One region of the Paenibacillus sp. 01T443 genome, then DNA from elsewhere that is predicted to be linked to it. Evidence: riboswitches for the same ligand, from Rfam matches in the RefSeq annotation. Region 1 holds a riboswitch; each other region holds the start of a gene.
What was found. A riboswitch is a leader RNA that binds a small molecule or an ion and turns the genes downstream of it on or off. The one in region 1 is predicted to bind cyclic di-GMP.

Region 1 (5,583 bases):
TTTGTCCGTTCATGGTGACAGTTACTGAACTTCCATTCGATGACTCTCCGAATCTTGCGGAGAAGGAGTGAACTTCATATGAATACTCGCCTGGCTGTACGTTGGAATAGGTTACTGTCGTTCCTGTTATCGTACTTTTTAATACCTTTTCCCCATCAATAATTTGGTAAACCTTATAGCTGGCTGCGTACTCAGCGGCAGTCCAGCTCAAGCTAAAGCTGGTAGCGCTTTTGATTGTTTGTGTCACATTCTCCGGTGCTTGCATAATCGGAAAAATGACAGCTACTGAAACCCGGGTGCCCTCAACTGATTCCCCGAAACGGGCTGAGTTAGCATGCACCTCGTACGTGTAATCACCCGCTGGCATATTAGCAAATGCGGCTGTAGTAGGGGACACTGTTCTTTTCAAAACCTTTTGTCCATCGACAATTTGGTAGATCTTGTAGTCGTCCGCATTCGCGACGCTTTCCCAACTCAAGTAAATATCATTACCATTCTTCAATTCGTATGCTGCACTGCTCGGCTTATCCATAGTCACTTGCTCAATAGTGAGTGAGACCTGGCTGCCTTCCGCGGATTCACCAAAGCGGTCGCTATATGCGTGTACCGTATAGACATAGTCTCCGGGAGCCATTTTCGCATATGTAATCGTTGTTTTGGTGATTGTGCTTTTCAGAACCTTTTCACCGTTAATCACTTCATAAACGTTATATTGGGTGGCATTTGCCACAGCATCCCAGCTTAAAACAATATCATTGATATTCTGAAGCTTAAAAGTATAATTAGTCGGAGCCGTCATAGTCACAGTGCCCACGGTGACGGAAAGTTGGCTTCCCCCGGCAGATTCCCCGAATCTTTCACTGTAGGAACGCACCTCATAAATGTAATCACCCGCCGGCATATTGCTCAGCTTACTGCTGGTTCCAGTAACCGTACTACGCAAGCTAGGCTCGCCATCAACGATTTGATAGATTCTATAGGCCGTTGCATAGCTGACAGCAGACCAGTTCAGATCCACGTCACTGCCGTTTGTTACCGTGAATGACAGGTTGTTTGGAGCGGTCATAACCGGATAAACCACCTGAATTTCTATAGGTGATGATATCGGAGATTCACCGTACAGAGCGTTAGCAGCCGAAACTGCATATTTGTATATTCCTTCTGAAGCATTGGTGATGGTATAGCTCCGTCCGGTGCCGGAATAAATAAGTACTTGCTGCCCATCTTCTGCGATTTTGTACAAATTATAGCTTCCAGCGTATGCTGAAGCTGTCCATCTCAGTGCAATGTCATTACCATTTGGCAGTGTATTCGTCAAACTTTCGGGTGCTTGCATATCCGGATAAACAATATCAACAGCAACCGGTGCGCTTGGACCTGATTCACCTGTTTCACTAAGTGTCGATACGGCGTAGCTATAAGACCCTTCCGGCAAATTGCTAGCCTGGTAAGTGGTATTGGCCACGGTACCAAGCATTCTAAGTTGACCTTCCGATATTTCATAAATATTGTAGCCCGTGGCCCCCGTGACTGCTGACCAAGTTAGTCTTACATTCTCTGGCGCCAACAAATTCGTTGTAAGGTTGCTTGGCGGTAGCATTGTGCTATCCGTCGAAGCAGCCACCCTTCCCATTGGAATCGCCAGCTGTACCAAAAGCATCAATGCGACTAGTAAAGATAAGAGCTTGGAAGAACGTTTTATCATGATTAAGTCCTGCCTCTCATAGTGAAAAGAGGAAAATAGTCCAAAAAAAAGAGAACCTCTGACAAGGTTCACTAGCATTAAGGGCTATGATTCCTTGTGGTAACCGGCTGCCTTTCAAGTAACTAAAAAAATACTTGGGTAAGGCCCATGGCTTTGCGTCTCATAGTTTCCTATGATTTGCCCCTTCACATAGTATATTATGAGTGTATTATAATCCCATTGGCCCATAAGCGTTAATAGGTCTAAAGTAATATATTATGTCATTTTTCTGCAAGTTCCTGGGTTACGCTATTATTTTCATTAGTTAATAAGAAGGTCAATTTGACACAAAACAAACAAATTAGGACCTTGCCCATGTCAACACGTATATTTCAAGTGGAAGCTCCGCATGCTGGCTGAGTGCCTGCGAGCAAGCCTCCACCGTGCTTCCTGTCGTATAAATATCATCGATCAATAGAACACGAAGCGCTTTGCGTGTCGGAGAAGGATGTTTGAGGTCTTTTACTCCATTCGTATGCAGCTTGTGAAACTCGGCTGGATTGCTAGTAAAAAGATATCTTGTATCGCGCATTCTCTCAGAGCGCGTCTTGAAGCTTTGTTTCTCGGAATGACGAGAACGGACGAGCAGCTGCTTAAGCGGCAAATGATAGCGCTGCGCAACCCGACCTGCCAGCTGCTCTGCCTGATTAAAGCCCCGATCGGCCTCTCGTTCCGCGCTGACAGGCACATAGGTTACGGCATCCCAGTGTTCGGTCATCCTTATTTTCAATTTAGATTCTCGACTATTGGGTGCGTTAGTCCGCTGAACAATTTCGGCTGTCAAAGCCTCGAAAGCAGGCAGCAGCATGTCGCCAAGCAATGGAGCAAGCTGCTCGTTTCCCCGATATTTGTATAGAGCGAGCATCGCTCGCATCGTTTGATTATAGTGAACCGCGCTGCGGTTGCACACAAAAGAGCCATGCGGACTGCGTATGCAGTCCTCGCAGGGAATGCCGCGCCCGCATCTAGTACAGGCGATGCGGGTGAGCCACGGTATTGCGGAGAGGCACGCTCCGCAAAGGGATTGCCGAAGCTGGGGAGTCAGCTTCGCGGGGCTGCTGCTGTCCGCGCTGCGAGAGCCGGTTTGCGGTTTGCCGCATAGGAGACATGCGGCAGTCCGCGGTGCGAGCAGCTGCGCGGCTCCGGCGAAGGCGGATTGCAGTCGCCGGAGCCAGTCTTGGGGCGGGACTGTCATTTGGGCGAGCCTCCTTTGGTTGCGGAGAGCAGATAGCCCTGCTTGCGAGCCATTCGGTTCATGCTTTGGATATGATGTACGGCTTGCAGCTGCGCTCGATTGCGTTCTCGGCTGCAGAAATAGACCTGCCCAAACGGATCCTCAGCCGATCTTCCTGCCCTTCCTGCCATTTGCACCAAGGAAGCTTCGTCAAAGAGCCGACCATCTGCATCTAGGATATAAACATCGCTTTTGGGAATGGTTACCCCTCTCTCTAATATGGTAGTCGTGACAAGCACGCGAATCTCCCTCGCCCGAAAACGCTGAACCTTCGCCGACCGCTCCGCATCCTGCGAGGAGGTAGCAGCAACAGCAGCGTGAGACAGAACTATGCGCAGCAGGGCTGCCATCGGTTCTGTCTGTGCAATCTGCTGTACGAACACAAACAGCTGGGCGCCGCGAACAAGCGATGCCTGCATGGCCGCCAGCAGCTTTGTCGGCAATTTGTGTTGCTGCAGCATTTGCTTCACTATCGGTGTTTGAATAAGCCTCGGAACCGGCAGCGGATGACGGTGATAGCGCACAGGCACCCTTGCATGCGGAAGCCTCCCGCGTTTCGCTGCCCGCTGCAAATCGCTTGGCGGCGTAGCCGACAATAACAGGCGAGCTGCGCCCGGCGCACAGCTTTTATCCGCCGCAAAATGAAGGAGTGGATCGCCCGCAAACGGAAACGCATCAAGCTCATCGACCACGACGAGATCAAAACCTTGATAAAAGCGCAGCAGTTGATGCGTGGTAGCCAGCGTAATGTCACCGTTTTCCCAGCGCTGCTCACTGCCCCCGTATAACGTGACTACAGTAGCTCCTGGAAACGCTTTGCGGATTCGCGGGTCAAGCTCAATGACGACATCGCGGCGCGGCGTTGCGATCAGTGCCTTTCCGCCCCGCAGCAAGACAGATTCCACTAGCGGAAAAATCATTTCCGTCTTGCCCGCTCCCGTTACCGCCCATAGGAGAAACTCTCTGGCCCTGGCGGTTTTGCCCTTTGTCATTCGGGTACGCCCAGTATGCGGCTCCGGCTCCTCTAGGAATCGCAGTGCTTTCTCTGCGGCGGCCGTTTGAGCGGGACTCAGCTTCCAACGCTCAAGCCGCAGATCACTAGCCGGCAATATAAATTCCTTGGCCGCCCCTGCTCCCGCTTCTACACCTGCGGGCCCATAACGCTGCCCCGTAACCAGCAGCTCGCATTCCCGGCTCCGCCCCATCCCAATGCACGCCGTGCAGTAGGCGCATATCCGACCGCACGCGGCACATGCCGTGCGGTTCATAAACGCCTCACCGCTCCCGCAGCGCAGGCAGCTGCGCTCGCGCCTCCGGCGCCCCAATGCGTCCGCCCGCCCGCCGTCTCCGGCGGCGATCGATCCGCTCAGGCGCACCCGCCCGAGCAGCGCCGCAAGCTGCAGCATTTCGCTCCAGCCTGCAGCGGCACCGGGCCCGCCTGCGCCAGAGAGCAGGGCGTGCGCCTCGCTTCGCAACAGCGCACGTCCCTGCAGCATGTCCGCGGCACGGCTCGCCCCTGCCGCGATTTCTCCCAGCTCCACCGCACGGCTCGCCCCCGCCGCGATTTCTCTCAGCTCCGCTGCACGCTTAGTTCCAGCCGTGGTTTCTCCCAGCTCCGCTGCGCTTTTGATCTCCCCCTTTGGCCGATCCCACCGCTCAGCCAAACCTAGCAAACCCTCTATGCCCAGCCCCGTTTGCCGCTTTGTCCGGCTTCCAATCCGCCACCACTGGCCAGAACCTGCTGTCCCTTCTTCATTTTGCGCATTTCTCTTCGCCTCCTTCGCACAAGCCATCAGCAGCTCCAACGCATCGCAGCCGATATCCGACCTTCCCTCATCGAAGATATACTGCTCTAAATGCACGATTTTCCCGCGTTTTCGCTTCATCGCTGCTTCCCAAAGCTCCACCACAAGGCAAGCATCACCAAGCGGCAGCGCTTCAAGCAGCAGCCAGCCTGTATCCGCAGTTTTCTCATTCAGACAGCCCGCCTCACCGAAATCGCCGTTCATCCAGAAATGCTTATCCAGAGCTGCTTGAATCGTCGCGCGTGCCTGCCAGCATCCGCGTACCTTTACAACATACACCTGAGCCTTCATCTTCCTTCCCCCTCTGTTCCTTCATCATCCGGCGCTTTTCATTTATAAACGAAACGTATAAATTCTTATAAATGAACACAAGCATAAACGGCTGTAGCCGTCTTTTGTCGGCAAAAGCTCGTTTCGCGGAGATATATAAGCAGATTTATAAGTAAAAACTTATAAAGTCTTATATATAAAAAAAAGCACACCCAACCACGCAGAATGCGTCATTGAGTGTGCTTCACTCCGAATATTCAATTACGGCAAATTATATACTAAAATGGCATTTTCGACAAATCCGACGGGTTTTGCAAATCAATCAGCACCGCGTGGTCTGCATTCGATACGATTCCTTCTGCCTGAAGCAGCCACAGCAGTTGGGTACCATCCACAGCTTTCGTTTGCGAACGCTTACTATCCTCGTTTTCGGTTAGAGGTTCCGACCCTTTGGCATGCACCCTGACTTCCTTGCCGTCTCTCGATAAGCGCTCAACAATAGCAAGCGTTTCATCCGTTACCCCGTGGTC
Region 2 (5,583 bases), on a different contig from region 1:
AGCAAATGGCTGTACGTGTTTTGAGGGATGGTTTTACAAGTCATTCGGCCATCCATGATCGGCTTCATCGTCTGCAGCCCGCGGCGGTATCTGCCAGCTGTAAAATGATAATAGCCGAAGCTATTTTGTTCGCATGCTCTGCAATCTGACATGCCGTCCCTCGCTGTTTTGCGCCAGAGCTCGTAATACTTCTGTGCCTCTCCCAAATCGCCTCTCGAGAGCGCATAGCGGTGCTGGCATTGATAATAGGGACGCAGGCTGTGTCCGTATTGTAAGCATTTTGCCTTGAAATCATCAAATATTAATACGATCTGGGCAGCGCCAAATTGCGGGAAGCGCCAAATTTGATTGATGAACCATTTATAATGCCAGATGATCGAGAAACTCGAATAAGCGCCAGGATCTTTTTCGAACTGCGTCAAGCACCATGTAAAGGAGACAAGAAACCTTTCTTGGAAGCCGGAATCGAGCGCCGCTTCGGAATACGTCATCCGCGCGAAGTAGGCATCCTCTTTTGTCATATATTGATCGGCAATCCGAATCGCTTCTTCCAAAACAGCAAGCTTTTGTTTGCCCTGCGGCAAACTCCAAGCTTCGTTTCGCAATTGATTGTAGCGCTGCTTCATCCTTAATGCTCACCTGCCTGACTGAGTCCGATATCCAGCACCTGCATAAACGATTGATTTAACAGCCTCAGCTCATCTGGACCGAGCGGATAATTGCCAAGCAGCAAAGCTTGCGTATACACGGTTTCAATGCAAAGTTTCTGCATTTCGGAATTGTCACAGGCAATGGCTTTGCGAATAAGCGGATTGTTAAAATTGTAGCAAATTCTGGCGAAAGGCTGTTCATAAAGCTCGTTTATGACAATATCCATGATCTCTGAAAATAAATCATTCGCTTCTTCCTTCGTTTGCTCCGCCATGCGCAGAAAATTCACTTCATCATTTGTATTATAGAGCGCTGCTAACTCAGCAGGCTCAAAGCGTTTCAGCACACTCCTGCATTGAAACGGCGCAAGCAGCCGATCAGACAGCTCTAAAAACGCTGCTGCACTCTGCTGATCCGTTTGATCGATTGTGATAAAAAAATTCGAGAAGTTAATCGGATCAAGGACGAGCGCTTCAATATTCTCATCCAGCTCGGAAAGCTTGCGCACCAGTTCAAAGTCATGCACATACCCGCCGTTAATAACCATGACATCCTGTGCTTTTGCTACTCGGGCAACTTGGCGGAATTCATCAAGCGTAGAAGAAACGACGATATTCCGGCTCTTCGCCAATATATCGCCCATTTTCATCTCCCCATACGAAGTCTCGAACGTTAAGAATCGAATGAACAACCGGTACAGTTCATCATCCTGGGAGGCCATCGCTTTGATGGACGAATAATGGATTCTAATTATTTTCTCGAACAAGTCGGGATCCGTTTCCGAAAGCATAATCATATGCCGCTTAATACATTCGCCAAGCTCATCCTTTACGCTGTGGAACAGCTCATTTTCCATAAACGCTTCACGGGACGCCGTCGGCTTGAGACCATTCGTATTCATGATGCAAGTTACGAAAAATGCCCATTCCGGCAGCATATTTTGAATTTGATCCGAGAGCAGCATTCGCTTCACATAAACCTTATGTTTCTTCTCCGCTTGCAAGCTGACTGCATAAGGTAGAATATATGCTACGCCTTCCAGCTCGCCCATGCCTGATTTTAATGGGATTGCGTCTAGGAAGTTCTGATACATATGATATTCCCCGTAGGTCAGCGCTTCTTTCATGCTCATCGCCCATGGAGGCGTGTCCTCATTGACGATAATCTCGTTTTTCCCTTCGGATAACTGGATAGGGACAGGCAGAAATTGGCCGTAATGCGTCATTAAATCCGACATGCTATCCCATTCGTAGTATTCCTCATAGCCTTCCTTGCAGGTCAAAAATACGGTAGTGCCGATTGGCGCATCTTTTTCAAGCTTACGAATCGTATAGGTCCCGTCCGAACGGCCTCTCCATTCGAGAGTATCGCCTTCCAGCGCGGATCGTGTAATGACAACAATCTCCCCGCTAACAACGAAGCAAGACAGCAATCCTACACCAAATTGTCCAATGAAATCATCTGCCGAATCAAGATCCTCTCGCTTTGAGGTGCTGCCGATTTGCGCCAGAAAACGATGGATCTCCTGCTCCGATAAACCGATTCCGTTGTCATGAACGGCTATCGTGCGCGAAGCGTATAGCTCCACGCTTACGCGGGCATCAAAGCGATGACCGAGCCGTTTGCGTGCGGTCACTGCATCTACGCCATTTTGAAGAAGCTCCCTTACGAATACGCCGGGATTTGCATATAAATGCTTCGATAGAAGCTCAATCATGCCTTGTAAATTAACTTGAAAATTCAATTCGCTCATTTTATCTCCTATGGACGTTATGTCATTGATATAGATATCGGTAATACCTTTCGTTTTATTTCGTCATATTGCAGATTTATCCTTTTTTTCTTTATGAAGTAGCAGGCAGAAATAGCAACAAAGGACGATCAGCTCACGGCTAATCGTCCTTTATATGGTTATTTTGTTTATAACTTAAATACAGACGCCTTTTCCTTCAAATCCTGCGAGGAGCCTGTCAGCTTCTCTGCAAGCGTACGCAGCTCATCTGAAATATCATTTTGCTTAACGGACAGCTCACTCATATGCTCCATCTTTCCATTAACATCCGATGAAGTATTAAGAAGCTTGTCGACCGCTGATACAATGTGGGTCATACCGCTCGTAATTTCACTGATTGCCGTGGAGATTTCGCTCATTTGATCAGACAGCACGCTGCTTTGGGACTCCAATGCCTGAAACGTGCCGCTCGCCGTTTCCGAAGCCTGCCGCGTCGAATGAATCACATTCGAAAAGGTGCTGATCGTCCGGCTGCTTGCTGCTACATCACTTTGGATGAGTGATAATTCCTTCGTAATCTGCTTGGAAATGGAATCCGTTTGGCTGGACAACTTTCTAATTTCCTCTGCCACGACTGCAAAACCGCGGCCATGTTCGCCTGCTCTTGCCGATTCAATGGATGCGTTCAGCGACAGCAGATTCGTCTGGGTATTTAAATCTTGGATGCCATTCAAAAATTTCGATACATTATTATAACGGTCATTCATCGATTCGAACGCTTCCGTGAGCTTAGCGAACTGCTCAACGGTCTCGTTGACCATGGTTACGACTCCAGCCATCTGGTGGGAACCGTTCTGCGAGGACTGTTTCATTTGGCGCATATCATTGTTTATGTACTCGCTTGATGCAGCGATTTGCTCAGAGCTCGCGGAAATTTGCTCGGTTACCGCTGAAATGGATGATGCATCGTCATATTGGGAGAGCAATGCCTCTCGGCCTAGATCCACTTGGCCTTTCACATCTTCCGAAGCCTTACGGTTGCTGCCGATCATCGTATCCATATTGCGCGAAACATGCAGCACCGACTCGCTCACCTGAAGCGTCGCGCTTATCGTATCACGTAAATTGTCGCCCATTTCAGCTAAGGCTTGATCGATTTCTCCGAATTCATCGGTGCGTACGAGCTTCTCTTGACTTGTAAAATCATTACTGCCGTATGCACGAATACGACGTGTAATACCCGCAAGCCCCGTTTTGATGGATTGCGTAACGCTAAAAATCATGATGGCTGGCAGCACAGCGAGCAAAATTACATTGACGAGAACAATAATGTTTGCGCTGGATACATCCTGATTCAAATTGTTCTGAGTGATACTCGCGTCATGGGTTAAACGCTCGTGCATAGTGTCGTTCGAGTAGTTCAGAATGACCGTATATACGCTGATCAAATTACTAATTCGCAGTGATTTTTCTTCTGCCGTCAATCCAGTAATATCGGTATTCGTTTGCTGTAAATTGTCAAAGGCCAGGCGGATTACGCCGACTTGATTAGCATACAAGGGACCGTCTTCAACAGCCGGAGGGTATTTCTTATCCATTTCAATAAGCTGTTTTTCTAATTCTTCAATATTGGCTGGCAGGGTTTCCAAATCCTTCATGATCGCAGTTGCGTCGCTTTTGCCATTCTCGATCGCATCAACCATTAACAGCATTGCCTTCAGCAGTTTATTAGAGATGCCTTGATAATTGCGTTCCGCGCGGGACAACTGCTCTGAATCCTCAATTGATCCGGCAACCGAAACATTTTGAAAATAAATAAATATGCCGGAACCTACATTAAAAAGAGTAATGATTGCTGTAATAACCAATAACCTGGCCGTTATTTTCCTCATTCTCAGTTTCTTTGACAGCTTGCCCATCTTGCCCGTTCTCCCCAACCATGCCTTTAAATCCATCCGTCTTTCTCTCCTCGGTCTCTCTAAAAAAGCAAAAAAGCTACCCAGCCACAGGAGGCGGATAGCTTTTTTAGCTTTATATCCTTCCGGCGGTCTGGCAGCCATAGCACATACACCTTAGGCCCATAACTTTGCGTCCTTGCCTTTCGGCAAGTTTGCCATTTTCAGATTGTCTATGTTTGTATTTACAACATAAACCAGTATAGGACATATCAGAGAGTCTGTACATACCTTTAGAACTAATTTATTCGGGACTTAGAAACAAAGTCGCATTACAATAACGTCTTGACAAGGAATGAAAATAGGACGTTTGTATCGAAATGACCGAGATCAGCAAAATATTGCGCACGGCCTCCCATTGATTCTCTGTTAGATTCGGCAGCCTGTTCGCAAATTGATTCGCTGACAAACGAATAGCCTGCTCCGTCAATAAATCCTGATGCGGATTTTCCTTCAAATGACCGGATATATCGAGAAGCTGATCGTTATTCGCATCCAGCTCTTCAAACATACTGGTATAAGATGCATATAATTCTAAAGGACCGACTAAATCATCCGTTTCGTCCTCTGGCTTCTTAAATACGATCTCAAATAGCTTGCGAATAGATTCAAAATCAAGATTTGACTTTAAATCATCAATAATGAACAATAACGCGGCTTGATTTAGAGAATATTTTTTCCCTGCCTTCGGACAATCGAAATAAGGTTTAAAATCTCGCTTTACCCAATTTTGCATGGATGTAATCGACAGATTGGAATATTCGATTAACTGGCCGAGCGCAGCAATCTCATGAAGCGAGAAGCCTTTCAGCTCATTGCCTTTTATAAGCTTCTCAATAATTGGAGGCAGCAGCGTAGACAGAAATGCAGGCAATCCCGCGCCCTTCTCCAAATCGTATTGATGAGTTTTTGTCCATGCGGCTTGCAGCACCTGCAGAGGCTTCTGATTATGCTTTCCATCTAAGGAGAGCAGCAAGCAAGCCATCTCTTTTCGAGTAAGCGTAAAGGACTCCATTTCCGTTCCTCCTCGCGCTTTCTTCATACGTTCTTATATTATAAGTTCATATGAACTCATCATATGCCGGAGAATGATACTTGTAAAGGCTCGAAAATCAATGAGAATAAGCTTTTCCATCTCGTAAAATCGCTCTAAAAGCGCATAAAAGGCTGTTACCGTTGGATACGGCGTTTGTCATAAGCTGTAATCATTCGTTATAGTAGAACATAAGAATACAAAAATATAAA
Region 3 (5,583 bases), on a different contig from region 1:
CGATACCGCTGTCACCTCCCGTAATGATCGCGGTTTTGCCCTTCAGCTTTCCTGCCGCTTTATACGAGTCAGACTCGTAGATAGGAAGCGGATTCATTTCAGATTCAATACCCGGTTGACGGTTTTGGTGCTGCGGCGGGTTCACTTGTTTTTTCGATGCGGAATTTGGCATGCTGGATCAGCTCCTTATATTTTTTCCATAAAAGATCTCGTCCATTTCGGTCTTCAATCTTCTCGTAATTTCCTCTTGCTCCTTCACGGACAGCGTATCCTTCGTATAGCCGAACAAATAATTGTTCAGGTCAAACTGCTTCAGCTTGCATTTGGTATGAAATACATTCTCCTGATAAATGTTGACGTCGATCATGTCATACAAAAGGCACTCTTCCTTCGGTATGTAATTTTGGATCGAGTTAATGTCATGATCAATAAACAGCTTATGCCCGTTTATGTCACGAGTGAATCCTCGCACCCGGTAATCGAGCGTCATAATGTCGGTATCAAAGGAATGGATCAAATAATTCAGCGCTTTAAGCGGTGAAATCTCGCCGCAGGTAGACACATCAATGTCTGCGCGGAACGTGCTGATCCCTTCATTCGGATGGTATTCCGGATACGTATGAACCGTTATATGGCTTTTATCCAAATGCATCACAACGGTATCAGGCAGCGGGCCCGGCGATTCCTCAAACGAATCATTTGGACCGCCTGCTACGGGCCCTTCCGATACAAGCAAGGTGACACTGGCGCCCTGCGGCTCATAATCCTGTTTGGCGATATTGAGCACATGAGCTCCTATAATATCGGATACCGTATTTAAAATTTTGGTCAGCCTATCTGAATTGTATTGCTCGTCGATATAGGCGAGATAGGCTTTGCGCTCTTCCTTTGTTCTGGTATAACAGACATCATACATATTAAAGCTGAGTGACTTCGTTAAGTTATTGAAGCCATGCAGTTGAATTCGTTGTTCCGGCGTTAATTTCAAGTGCACACTCCTCCTTTTCAATAACTACTATCTCCTTTTACCCAAAGACCGATGCGGCAAAACTGCTAATCGCAATAAAAAAAGCATTTCACGCTCGGTTTTAGCCGAACGCAAAATGCTTTAATTGAGTTTTTTCAATTCCTTGATACGGAGAACGGGATCGCCCACGTAAATTTGTGTTTGAGGCATAACGCCGTCGCGCTGCTTAATCGCAAGAATATTTAACGCATTAACAAGCTCGTTATGCTCCTTCTCCTTCATCTGGAACTGCACACCGTATTCATAGATATCATTCTCCACTTCATTGAACCAAACGATAAAGCCGTACAGCACATACATTTGATTAGCAATTTGAGTTTTGAACATCAGCAGAATATCGCTGTTAACCGGCAGCTTAACACCTACCATAAATCTTAAGCCGCCTGGCCCGATATTTCTAACGAGCACCTCTGTGCTTCCAAGCCTTACGCTTCTGCCCTTAAACATAGTAATCGTCATTTCTGCCAACAAACAATGCTTAAGCTCAATCCGGAAGTACTGCCGGCGATTAACGATCGGCTGCTTGCTTTGATTTAGCGAGGCCGGCTTCATCAACGATTTATTTTTCAATAGCTGTACAATGCTTTCCGCCTCTACCGGCCGGCTAAAGTAATAGCCTTGAATCTCGTCACAATGCTGCTCCCGCAAATAGTTGAATTGCGCCTCATTCTCGACGCCCTCTGCCACAACCTGCATGTTAAGCTCCCCTGCCAAACGAATGATGCATTCGATAATGCTCTTATTGCACGGCTCCGTCAACATCTCATCTACAAAGGACCTGTCGATTTTAATCGTGTGGAGCGCTAGACGTTTCAATAAATAAAGGGAAGAATATCCAGTTCCAAAATCATCGAGCGAAACCTTGATCTTTCTCTTCCTCAGCTCGAGCAGCAGCTCGGTCACGATCTTCTCGTTGCTAATAAAAGAGCTCTCCGTAATTTCAATTTCCAGTCTGTCTGGAGACAAGCCCGTTTCCGCCACGATTTGATCAATCGTCTGCAAAATATTTTGCTTCAGCAGCTGCTGAACCGAGAAATTAACCGATATAGTTACTGGAGGCAGGCCCATGCTCTGCCAGCGCTTGTTCTGCATGCAGGCTTCGCGCAGCACCCATTCCCCAATGGGAACGATGAGCCCCGTTTCCTCAGCGATCGGAATAAATTCTGTCGGCGACACCAGCCCCCAATCCGGATGATTCCAGCGCAGCAGCGCCTCTACGCCGACGATTTCCATCGTTTGCGCGTGTACGCGAGGCATATAATGAAGGAACAGCTCCCCTTTATCAAGCGCTTTACGCAGGTCATTGCTAAGGGAAAACAATTTAAATGATTGCACATTTAACGAAGAAGAGTAGCTTTGCGACTGGTCTCTCCCTCTGGATTTGGCAAAATAAAGAGCGGCGTCAGCGTTTTTCATCAATGACTCCACTGAGTTACCATCCTCAGGCGATTGACTGATTCCAATGCTTGCCGTGACATTCAGCTCGTACCCTTCAACAACACATTGTTCCTTAATAAGATTAATAATATGGTCCGCCATATGCGTTACATCGCTTTGCTTTTGTACGTTGGAAATAATAAAGGCAAATTCATCTCCGCCAATCCGGTAGGCTGCTTGTCCGTCACCTTGCTTGCATCTCAGCCTATTTGCGATTTGCTTGAGCAGAGCGTCACCAATCGGATGTCCTAGCGTGTCATTCACGTATTTGAAGCGATCCAAATCAATGAGCATAATCGCCAGCTTTTGTTTGAAATAGTCACTTACTCTGAGCTGTTTGTCCAGCTGCTCTTCGAACATTCTGCGATTCGGCAGCTCCGTTAAATAATCATGGTAAGCCAAATGGTGATTGAGCTCCTGCGCCTTGCTCCGTTCTGTAATGTCCATAACAATGCCCACAATCGCTTTCTCACCCATGTGGGTAACACGGTTGTAATGAACCTCGCAATGAATGACAGTGCCATCCTTTTTAATTGCCCGATGACAAAAATTCGGAATATACTCTCCTTCCGTAAGCTGCATAACCTGGGATACAACGGCTTCCCGATCATCCGGATGGACAGCCTTCTCTACCTCTACGCCGACTAGCGTATCATAGTCCAGCATCTTATCAAGCTGCTCGTTTGTATAAACAAACCTTTCCCTTTGCGCAACAAAAATACCGACGATGGATTGTTCCAAAATACTTCGATATTTGAGTTCCGCTTCTATAAGAGATCGTTCAATCATCTTTTTTTGCGTAATATCCTTGGCGATGCCATAAATGCCGATCAGTTCTTGATTAACGATAATCGGAATGTTCGTTACGTTAACCTCAATGATCTGCCCGCTTTTGGTTATGCCCGTCGTATCGTAATTTTGAGGAGTAAGCGTATTCACAGTTTCCTCAAAATGAAAAATCGTCCGCTCCAAGCTATTTTCTTCCACAAAATGATGGAAACTCCCGTGCATAATCTCATCCCGCGCATAACCAAACATTTGCTCAAGCGATGCGTTGCAAGACATAAACTGGCCATTCAAGTCAAACGAGAAGACCGCATCCGGGTTATTCTCGAATATGGATATGTAATGCTGCTCTTCGACCGTCAATCGATGCTGCAGTTTTTTCGTTTCCGTTACGTCCTGGATTGTGCCTACGGTCAATACCACTTCATTGTCCTCACCGAGGACAAACGTTATATTTTCTATTACATCTCTTATTTCGCCGTTCGGGCGAACGATCCGATACTCGCTGACGCTCTCTGTTTTTTGTTCTACCGAAGCATAAAACTGCCGTTCGACCCGCTCCCGGTCGTCGGGATGGATAAAATCAAAAAAGTCATCCTGCTTCAACGTGAAATCCGAGCTCATTCCATATATCGCAAACATTTGGTTCGACCAGGATGCTTGATTGCGAATATGGTCGAATTCCCAATAGCCTAAATTTGCTATTTTCTGAACGATTTCAAAGCTGTTATCATTCCCACGATAACGTTTAATATTTTGTTCCATCTTTAATATCCCTTCCTATGTATAACGTTTGCGGTAACCTGATGTGACTAGGAGGAGGATATTAATAATCACTCATCCTTTTGGCAACCCAGCCACCTTTGGAAGCTTTCCTTTAGGTCTGTAGGCTTTGCGTCATTGTCTTTCGACAAGTTTGCTTTTTACTAGGACTTTTTACATATATGATTATTTCACAATATACTGCTATATGCTATGTCCAATTTTCAATAAAACCGAGCAGCACCAAAAAACCTCCCGGTACAGGAGGTCAAATGGGATGATTATGTTTTACAGGCGCGGATCGATTTCCTTCTCTTTGGCAACCTCGAACAATAGATTGGCCACGGCTCCCATGTATCCTTCATTGTCCGGTGCAATGTCCGCAAAGGGAACAGCGAGTATGCTTTGCCCCAGCCGATACTCGTTCAAAGATGTTCGAAGTTTCATATTGATGCTTTTCTGCTTGATCAGCTTATTGTACTTATGCGGAAAGCGATAATCATAGCCGTATATGATCGACATATAGTCTTTATTACGCACCTTCATATAAGGAACCGTATAGGGCTCTAGTACCTCAGGCTTAATGACGACGCCCTCCATATGGTTATCTACCGTAAGCGTTTGGAAATACTTCTCCGCTTGATCGAAGCTTTCCGGATCAGACAGCGAAAGCATGATGAAAGGATCATCTGAGACGAAACGGTACATTTCCGATGTCTTCCAATCCGGAAGCGTTTCCCTTCCGTCCGCATATACAATTTTGAGCAGTGAGAACGGTTTGTATTCCAGCTCGCCTGGCTCTGCGTAAAGCTCTAGCTGCTTCTTGTAAGTTTCATATGCCACTAGATGCTCATCTAATGGTACATGCTTCTCCAATACCGTATGGACATGCTTATAATTCTGATAGACGGTCAGGCCGTATTTTTCATTCAGCGCCGATTTGCTAAGCTGATACTGATCCTTCTCAAAGCCGCTAGTCTTATATTCCTGCGAGAGCTTCGAGAAAGCTTCCTCGAACCCGTTCGCTTTTAGAAAAGCCAGCTCTGTTTCAAGCGCCTTCTCAATCGGCTTGAACTGGCGATCGATAAGCCCTTCCCCAAGCGCCTGCCAAGGCAGCAGCTCACCATCTAGAAGCAGCATCGTGATGTCGTTTTCCTTCATATAATTCCCGAATCTTTGCAGCAGCCTCTCATACACAGCCGACAGGTCAACCTTATTGACTTTGTACCCATTGCGGCTAACCGCAAAACATTGATCTGCGTCAGCATGCAAATAGACATTGCATCTGGATCCCATGTATTTGGGTTGAAGCACAACCTCCTTCACACCGCGCTCCGCAAAATAGTCCAGACCTTTCCGCAGCGACTCGAGCTCCTGGGCAGCTTCATCCTTATCCGCCGGCGACATCGTGCCAGATATAAAGTTGATCTTATGGCCCCCGCTGTACTGCAATCTGCGAGCCGATTCATCGTCCAGCTCCTGCAGCGACACCTTGCGCTCTTCCTTAAACAGTGTATGCAGCTCGTCACTCATCGCCTGATGCGCCGATTTTTGCGATTTGAAAAACGGCT
Region 4 (5,583 bases), on a different contig from region 1:
GTGCCCATTAATATAATGACAAATGATTGTTATAAGATTGTTCTTGGGACAACGATGTTAAATTTGTAATCTATTAAACATGCAACCGTATAGATATACTAATGAAAAACGAATGGGAATGGTTTCAGTGATTTTCAACCTTTGTACCATGGTACTAGTACTTTTTCTCGCGCATTCAAACAAAAAAACGCTGCTTAATAATAACATTAACACCAAACTTGTATTTTTTCTTCTTCTAATTTCAGTTTCAGTCAACATCGCTTTTCGAGATACTGATTACAGTGATACCATGGTGTACACAAAAGTGTTCTCGGAAATGCGGTACATTGGTTTTATGGATGCATTTCAATACTTTGGAGGAGAAAAACTCTTTAATATTATTGTATGGACAACTGCTCAATTTACTGAAAATGTTTACATTTTCTTACTTATTATTTGGGTTCTCTTTGCTATTCCATTTATAAAAAGCTTATACAAGTTATTTTTGCCTTGGCAGGTTGCTGTAGTATTTTTTACGTATGTAAATTTCCCTTTTTTTATATACTATACACAAAATACGATCAGACAGGGAGTAGCTATAGCACTTTTATTGTATGCAATTACGCTCTGGCTGAAAGGTGAAAAGGGGAAAACATACTACACGATTCTAGTAATTACGCCATTTCTCCACTGGATGTGCACTCCGTTTTCCATGCTTTTGTTATTCGCATCAAAGATTAATTTAAAGCTTAGAATGTTTATTGGTATCTGGACAATTTTAGCTGCGGCTTTTGTCACAAACACTAATAAATTACTGATACTTCCTATCTGGAACTTGATACCCAATATTGATGCATATACAGGAAGTTGGGCTATGTCAGAATATGGAAACAAAGTAAATCGAATTGATTTTTTAGTTTTTAGTGGTTTTTGGATAGTAGTTAGTACATTATTTTACCAATTCGTATATCGAAATGATACTTACATAAAGCTAATTAAAATATATGTTATGTTCAATTCATTATTTTTGCTCCTTGGTTTTGTTGCTTATTCCGATAGAATTGCTATTAACTCATGGTTTTTGATACCTATACTTGTATGGTATCCGATATTTAAAAGTAATAGGCCTCTAACTATATTGAAATACGTTGTTATTATTGTTTCTTTTGTTACTGGATATATCACCGGCGTTTTAGGAGATTACAACCCATTCGATTATTTTAACCATTTATCATAGATTAAAGAATTGTAATAGAGAGATTTGAAGAAAGTGCTATCCATCGAAAAGATAGAACTCGTTCTTGTGTGGAATAATCTATCAACTGCTGAATGATGGTCACAGATATTTCTAAACACCGTTGAATGTATTGTTTGTAATTTGTTAGTACCTTAACAAGAAGGAGTGGGCAGATATTGACTACAATTGTTGTTACAGGAGGAGCAGGCTTTATCGGTTCCCACCTATGCGAAGCGTTATTGCAAAAAGGGCATAAGGTTATTAATATTGATTGCTTCAATGACTATTATGATCCAGCAATCAAAAGAAACAATGTTAAGGAAGCACTAAAATTAGTTGAGAAGCTCAAGCTGGTTGATGATAGCTATAAAGTAGAAGAAGGTGATTTTCGAAATCTCGAATTTTTAAATCGAGTATTTGATGAGAATCAAGTGGATATAATTGTACACCTTGCAGCTTGTGCAGGAGTAAGACCTTCTATTCAGAATCCGGTTCTCTATACCGATGTTAATATTAATGGAACTGTAAACCTACTAGAAATGAGCAGAAAGCATAATGTGAAAAGCTTTGTATTTGCGTCTTCATCTTCTGTATATGGGAATAACACGAAAGTTCCATTTTCCGAGGAAGATGTTGTTGATTATCCGATCTCTCCTTATGCAGCAACGAAAAAGGCCGGAGAGCTTTTATGCCACACTTATCACAGTCTATATAATATTAATATGGCATGTTTAAGGTTTTTTACGGTATATGGCCCAAGACAAAGACCCGACCTTGCTATTCATAAGTTTACTAAGTTAATATCTGAGGGACAGCCTATCCCTTATTATGGAGATGGATCGTCGGAGAGAGATTATACTTACATAGAGGATATTATTGATGGTATTACTAAGGCTGTAGAATGGGTAAATGAAGGTGAAAAGAAATACGAAGTGTTTAATATAGGTGAATCGAACACCATCAGTCTGAAAAGAATGGTCGAAGCAATAGAAAATTCAGTTGGAAAAAAGGCTGGAATTAATAAATTGCCTATGCAGCCTGGTGATGTAAATCGGACATTTGCCGATGTTAGTAAGGCCAAACAGGTATTAGGATATAATCCTAAATGGCATTTTGAAGATGGGATTCATAAGTTCGTAGAATGGTATCAATCTTCAAACAATAATTGAAATAGGATCTAATTACAAAAATCCTTATATACCCTTAACAAATCAACTACATAAACCGTACGATAAAGGCAAAACCATTGAAAAGTGGTGACGCAAAGCTACAGGGGCTTATCTGATGAAGATTGCCAGCCAGCTACCGAATATCGTGCCTCCCGTCGAGGTTTATGTGGGAAAATGGAGGTTCTTTCTATGTTCTTACGCACTCAACTTGTACGTGAATGGCATCTGCTTTGTATTGGGTTTCACGAAAGGCTTTGGGAAGGCTGCTTATGTGATGAGAAGCGTATGGAGATTTATTTGAAAATGGTTTATCACCAAAATAAACTAGCAAATATCGGGCTCTCTTAAGCTATAAAGTGGAGCACAGCTTATAAATTTTAATGCAATATGCTCAAGCTGACGACGGTCACGATCAAGCGTCAGCTTATTTTTTTGAAAATAAGGCTAAGGAGAATCATGGCGGATTAATGTATTAATTACAACCCCCTATGAAACCAAAACAATGAAAAAAACAAACAAAATTTGGTTTATTATTGCTGGTGCCATTGTAGTTATTGGAATAATCATCTATGGAAGCATGAGCCTTTATTCAAAGTTAAACCAGGTGGACGAGTTAAATGGTCGATTAGAAGAAGCGGCTGAGTTTGATAACGCAGAGGGTGCATCAGCGAATACCGATCGGCCGAGCGAACAACCGGAACAAACGTCTAATGCTGAACAGACACTAACACCCGAGTCAGAGCTAGTTCCATCAGCTCAGCCTGGGGACGCCATCCAGCCTAGCCCAACTGCAACTTTGACACCAGTTTCTGCGTCTGATAACGTAGACAAGGGCCAGAAGCCAGGGGAAGAATCTACTACTTCGGAAGATAAGGCCCAGAAAAAGAAGAAGATTGATGCTTCTGTTAATGCTAAGCTGCAGCAGCTTAAGTCCTCTTGCCAGGCAAGCAGCAACAGCTTAGTGAAGCAAATTGCGAATGAGCTAAGCAATGATAAAGAAGCGACGCTTGCGACGATTCAAAGTAAGTACCTGGACAAGGTTTTTTCTGCGGAGGCAGCTTGTGACGCGAAGTTTAATCAATTAATTAGCAATGCTCAGAGCGAATATCAGGCAGCGGATTTAAGCAATCAAGCCTTGCCCGATTGGAGCTCGCAATATGAGAGTGCAAAGACTGGGGCAAGAGCTGACGCACTCGCTGTTATTGCAAATTCTATCAACTAGCACGCCCTATTAGAAAGAGGAGGCCCTATGAAAAAGTCACGCGCATTATCTATTTTTCTAGCCATTATGATGCTGTCATCTGTTCTTGCAACCGCTGCATCGGCTGCAGCAACGAGTATCAAAATCAAAACGCAGCCGATAAAGCTAACCTTTGACGGACAAGCGCTTAAGCTGCCTGATGGTCAATATTCGTTTATTTATGAAGGACGTACTTATGTGCCTATCCGTTATATCTCGTATGCGCTGCTAAAGTCAGTGAATTGGGATGGTGCAAAGGCTGCAATCTCCGAGCCGACGGAGAAAGAGCTTGCTGCGCTGAAGAAGCAGCTGCAATTAGCTGCTGCGGGCAGCCAGAAGCCGCAACTAAGTGTTGAAATTACAATTCAGTCTATAAAAGCTTCACTGGTATTTGACGGGAAGGCAGCAGCTTTGCCAGCAGACCAATCCATTTTTGGGTATAAAGGTTCCATTTATGTGCCGATTCGTTTCTTGTCGGAGTCGGTAGGAACACAAATCGGATATGATCCGGTTACAAAAACGGTTAGCGGTGAGTCTGCTGCTTATCGGGCGGAGCAAGGCGGCGGCGTTATCCCTCCGGGAACGGGTGGCGGAACAGGTAATGGCGGAGGTATCGTGAAGCCTACATATGAGCAAATTACGGCAAATGCAGAGGCCAAGCTCGCAGCGCTAAAGGCTAGCTGCCAGGCGACTTTAATGGATATCGGTCTGCAATACCTTGCAGCAAGTGCCGCAGATCAACCTAAGATTAAGGAAAAAGGTCTGCAAGAGGTTAACAACTGCTCTGCAAAGTTTGAGATTATTATGTCAGAAACAACGACTTCGCTTACGACTAACGGCTACAAAACGGATATTATTGCTGAGTACCGGGCCGCGTTTAACAAAGAACTTGAAGCAGGAAGAGAGATTGCGGAGAGCATGTCTTAAGCTAACTGCCGATCCTTTGTAGAGTACAACAAAAGAAAAAGGTTTGAATAACGGCCAGCGGTGCAGTCGTATAGACTGCATTGCTGGTCTTCTTTTATCTATCCAGACACACTTTTCATAAAATTGTTAATAGATTGTAAAAAATTATATCATTTAGCTAGTAGACCCCTACCATAGAACTAAAATATACATTACACTATCATTACAAACTATCCTGAATCATACAGTAGTGACAATGTAGGGGGACTATGGGCATATTTAATTTGTTCTACCAATTCGATAGATGTACGTCTAACCCAAATGCGGAAGTCGTAGTACTCATACATGGATTAGGTCTGAATGCTCACACCTGGAGGCCGCTCGTCTTAATGCTTGTCGAACGGTATCATGTTTTGCGATATGATTTGCGCGGACACGGCAAAAGCTTGAACGATGGCTCTGAATTAACGTGGGAGCTGCTGTGCAATGATCTCGACGACCTGTATCACGAATGCGGTATTGAAAAAGCGCATATGATTGGTCATGGCTTTGGCGGCAGCTTAACTGTGAAATATGAATTAACACGCCCAGATCGGGTGGAGACAGTCGTTCTAATTTCAACGGTAGGGTTTTATCCCCCGGGGCTTGTTAAGCGCTCCTTAAGCCTGCGACAGGGCTACGCGGGGAATGGCGGGGCAGCGGAGCTTGGCGAGCAGATGACTCGTCTAGTCACTTGCCTGTCTCTGGACAGTGAGGAAGCAGGATGGATTAATGAGGCTTATCGGCAATGCGATATGAAGGTTTACTTTCATTTAGCGTTACTCTTCACAGCCACAAGCCCATTGGATGATTTATCTGCAATAACAAAACCTTGCATGGTTATAGGTGGAGAGAAAGATACTCTCTATCCTTCCTATATGTCAGATATAACGGCTACATTTATTCCGACTGCTCGCTCAGTTACTGTTTTAAACGCGGCCAGTATGGTTCATGTAGATAACCCCATCTACACGGCTCGAAAGATAATGGATTTCTATGCTAATCCGTTAAGC

Region 2: another riboswitch for cyclic di-GMP. It lies ahead of AC1DLI_RS15940 (methyl-accepting chemotaxis protein); the one in region 1 lies ahead of AC1DLI_RS06515 (OmpL47-type beta-barrel domain-containing protein).
Region 3: another riboswitch for cyclic di-GMP. It lies ahead of AC1DLI_RS12240 (EAL domain-containing protein); the one in region 1 lies ahead of AC1DLI_RS06515 (OmpL47-type beta-barrel domain-containing protein).
Region 4: another riboswitch for cyclic di-GMP. It lies ahead of AC1DLI_RS09985 (hypothetical protein); the one in region 1 lies ahead of AC1DLI_RS06515 (OmpL47-type beta-barrel domain-containing protein).

Annotation. Positions count from the first base shown of each region.
Region 1 is NZ_JBFTPE010000004.1:68,831-74,413, forward strand. It holds gene AC1DLI_RS06515 (OmpL47-type beta-barrel domain-containing protein) at 1-1,705, opposite strand, end outside; cyclic di-GMP riboswitch class I at 1,801-1,897, opposite strand; gene AC1DLI_RS06520 (ComF family protein) at 2,046-2,939, opposite strand; gene AC1DLI_RS06525 (ATP-dependent helicase ComFA) at 2,936-5,074, opposite strand; gene AC1DLI_RS06530 (hypothetical protein) at 5,332-5,583, opposite strand, start outside.
Region 2 is NZ_JBFTPE010000008.1:442,675-448,257, forward strand. It holds gene AC1DLI_RS15930 (hypothetical protein) at 1-626, opposite strand, end outside; gene AC1DLI_RS15935 (HSP90 family protein) at 629-2,404, opposite strand; gene AC1DLI_RS15940 (methyl-accepting chemotaxis protein) at 2,572-4,338, opposite strand; cyclic di-GMP riboswitch class I at 4,424-4,508, opposite strand; gene AC1DLI_RS15945 (DUF1836 domain-containing protein) at 4,583-5,353, opposite strand.
Region 3 is NZ_JBFTPE010000006.1:310,595-316,177, forward strand. It holds gene AC1DLI_RS12230 (SDR family oxidoreductase) at 1-172, opposite strand, end outside; gene speD (adenosylmethionine decarboxylase) at 179-988, opposite strand; gene AC1DLI_RS12240 (EAL domain-containing protein) at 1,109-4,015, opposite strand; cyclic di-GMP riboswitch class I at 4,095-4,181, opposite strand; gene AC1DLI_RS12245 (metallophosphoesterase) at 4,301-5,583, opposite strand, start outside.
Region 4 is NZ_JBFTPE010000005.1:524,866-530,448, reverse strand. It holds gene AC1DLI_RS09995 (EpsG family protein) at 80-1,216, shown strand; gene AC1DLI_RS09990 (GDP-mannose 4,6-dehydratase) at 1,393-2,385, shown strand; cyclic di-GMP riboswitch class I at 2,443-2,526, shown strand; gene AC1DLI_RS09985 (hypothetical protein) at 2,888-3,607, shown strand; gene AC1DLI_RS09980 (stalk domain-containing protein) at 3,635-4,552, shown strand; gene AC1DLI_RS09975 (alpha/beta fold hydrolase) at 4,801-5,583, shown strand, end outside.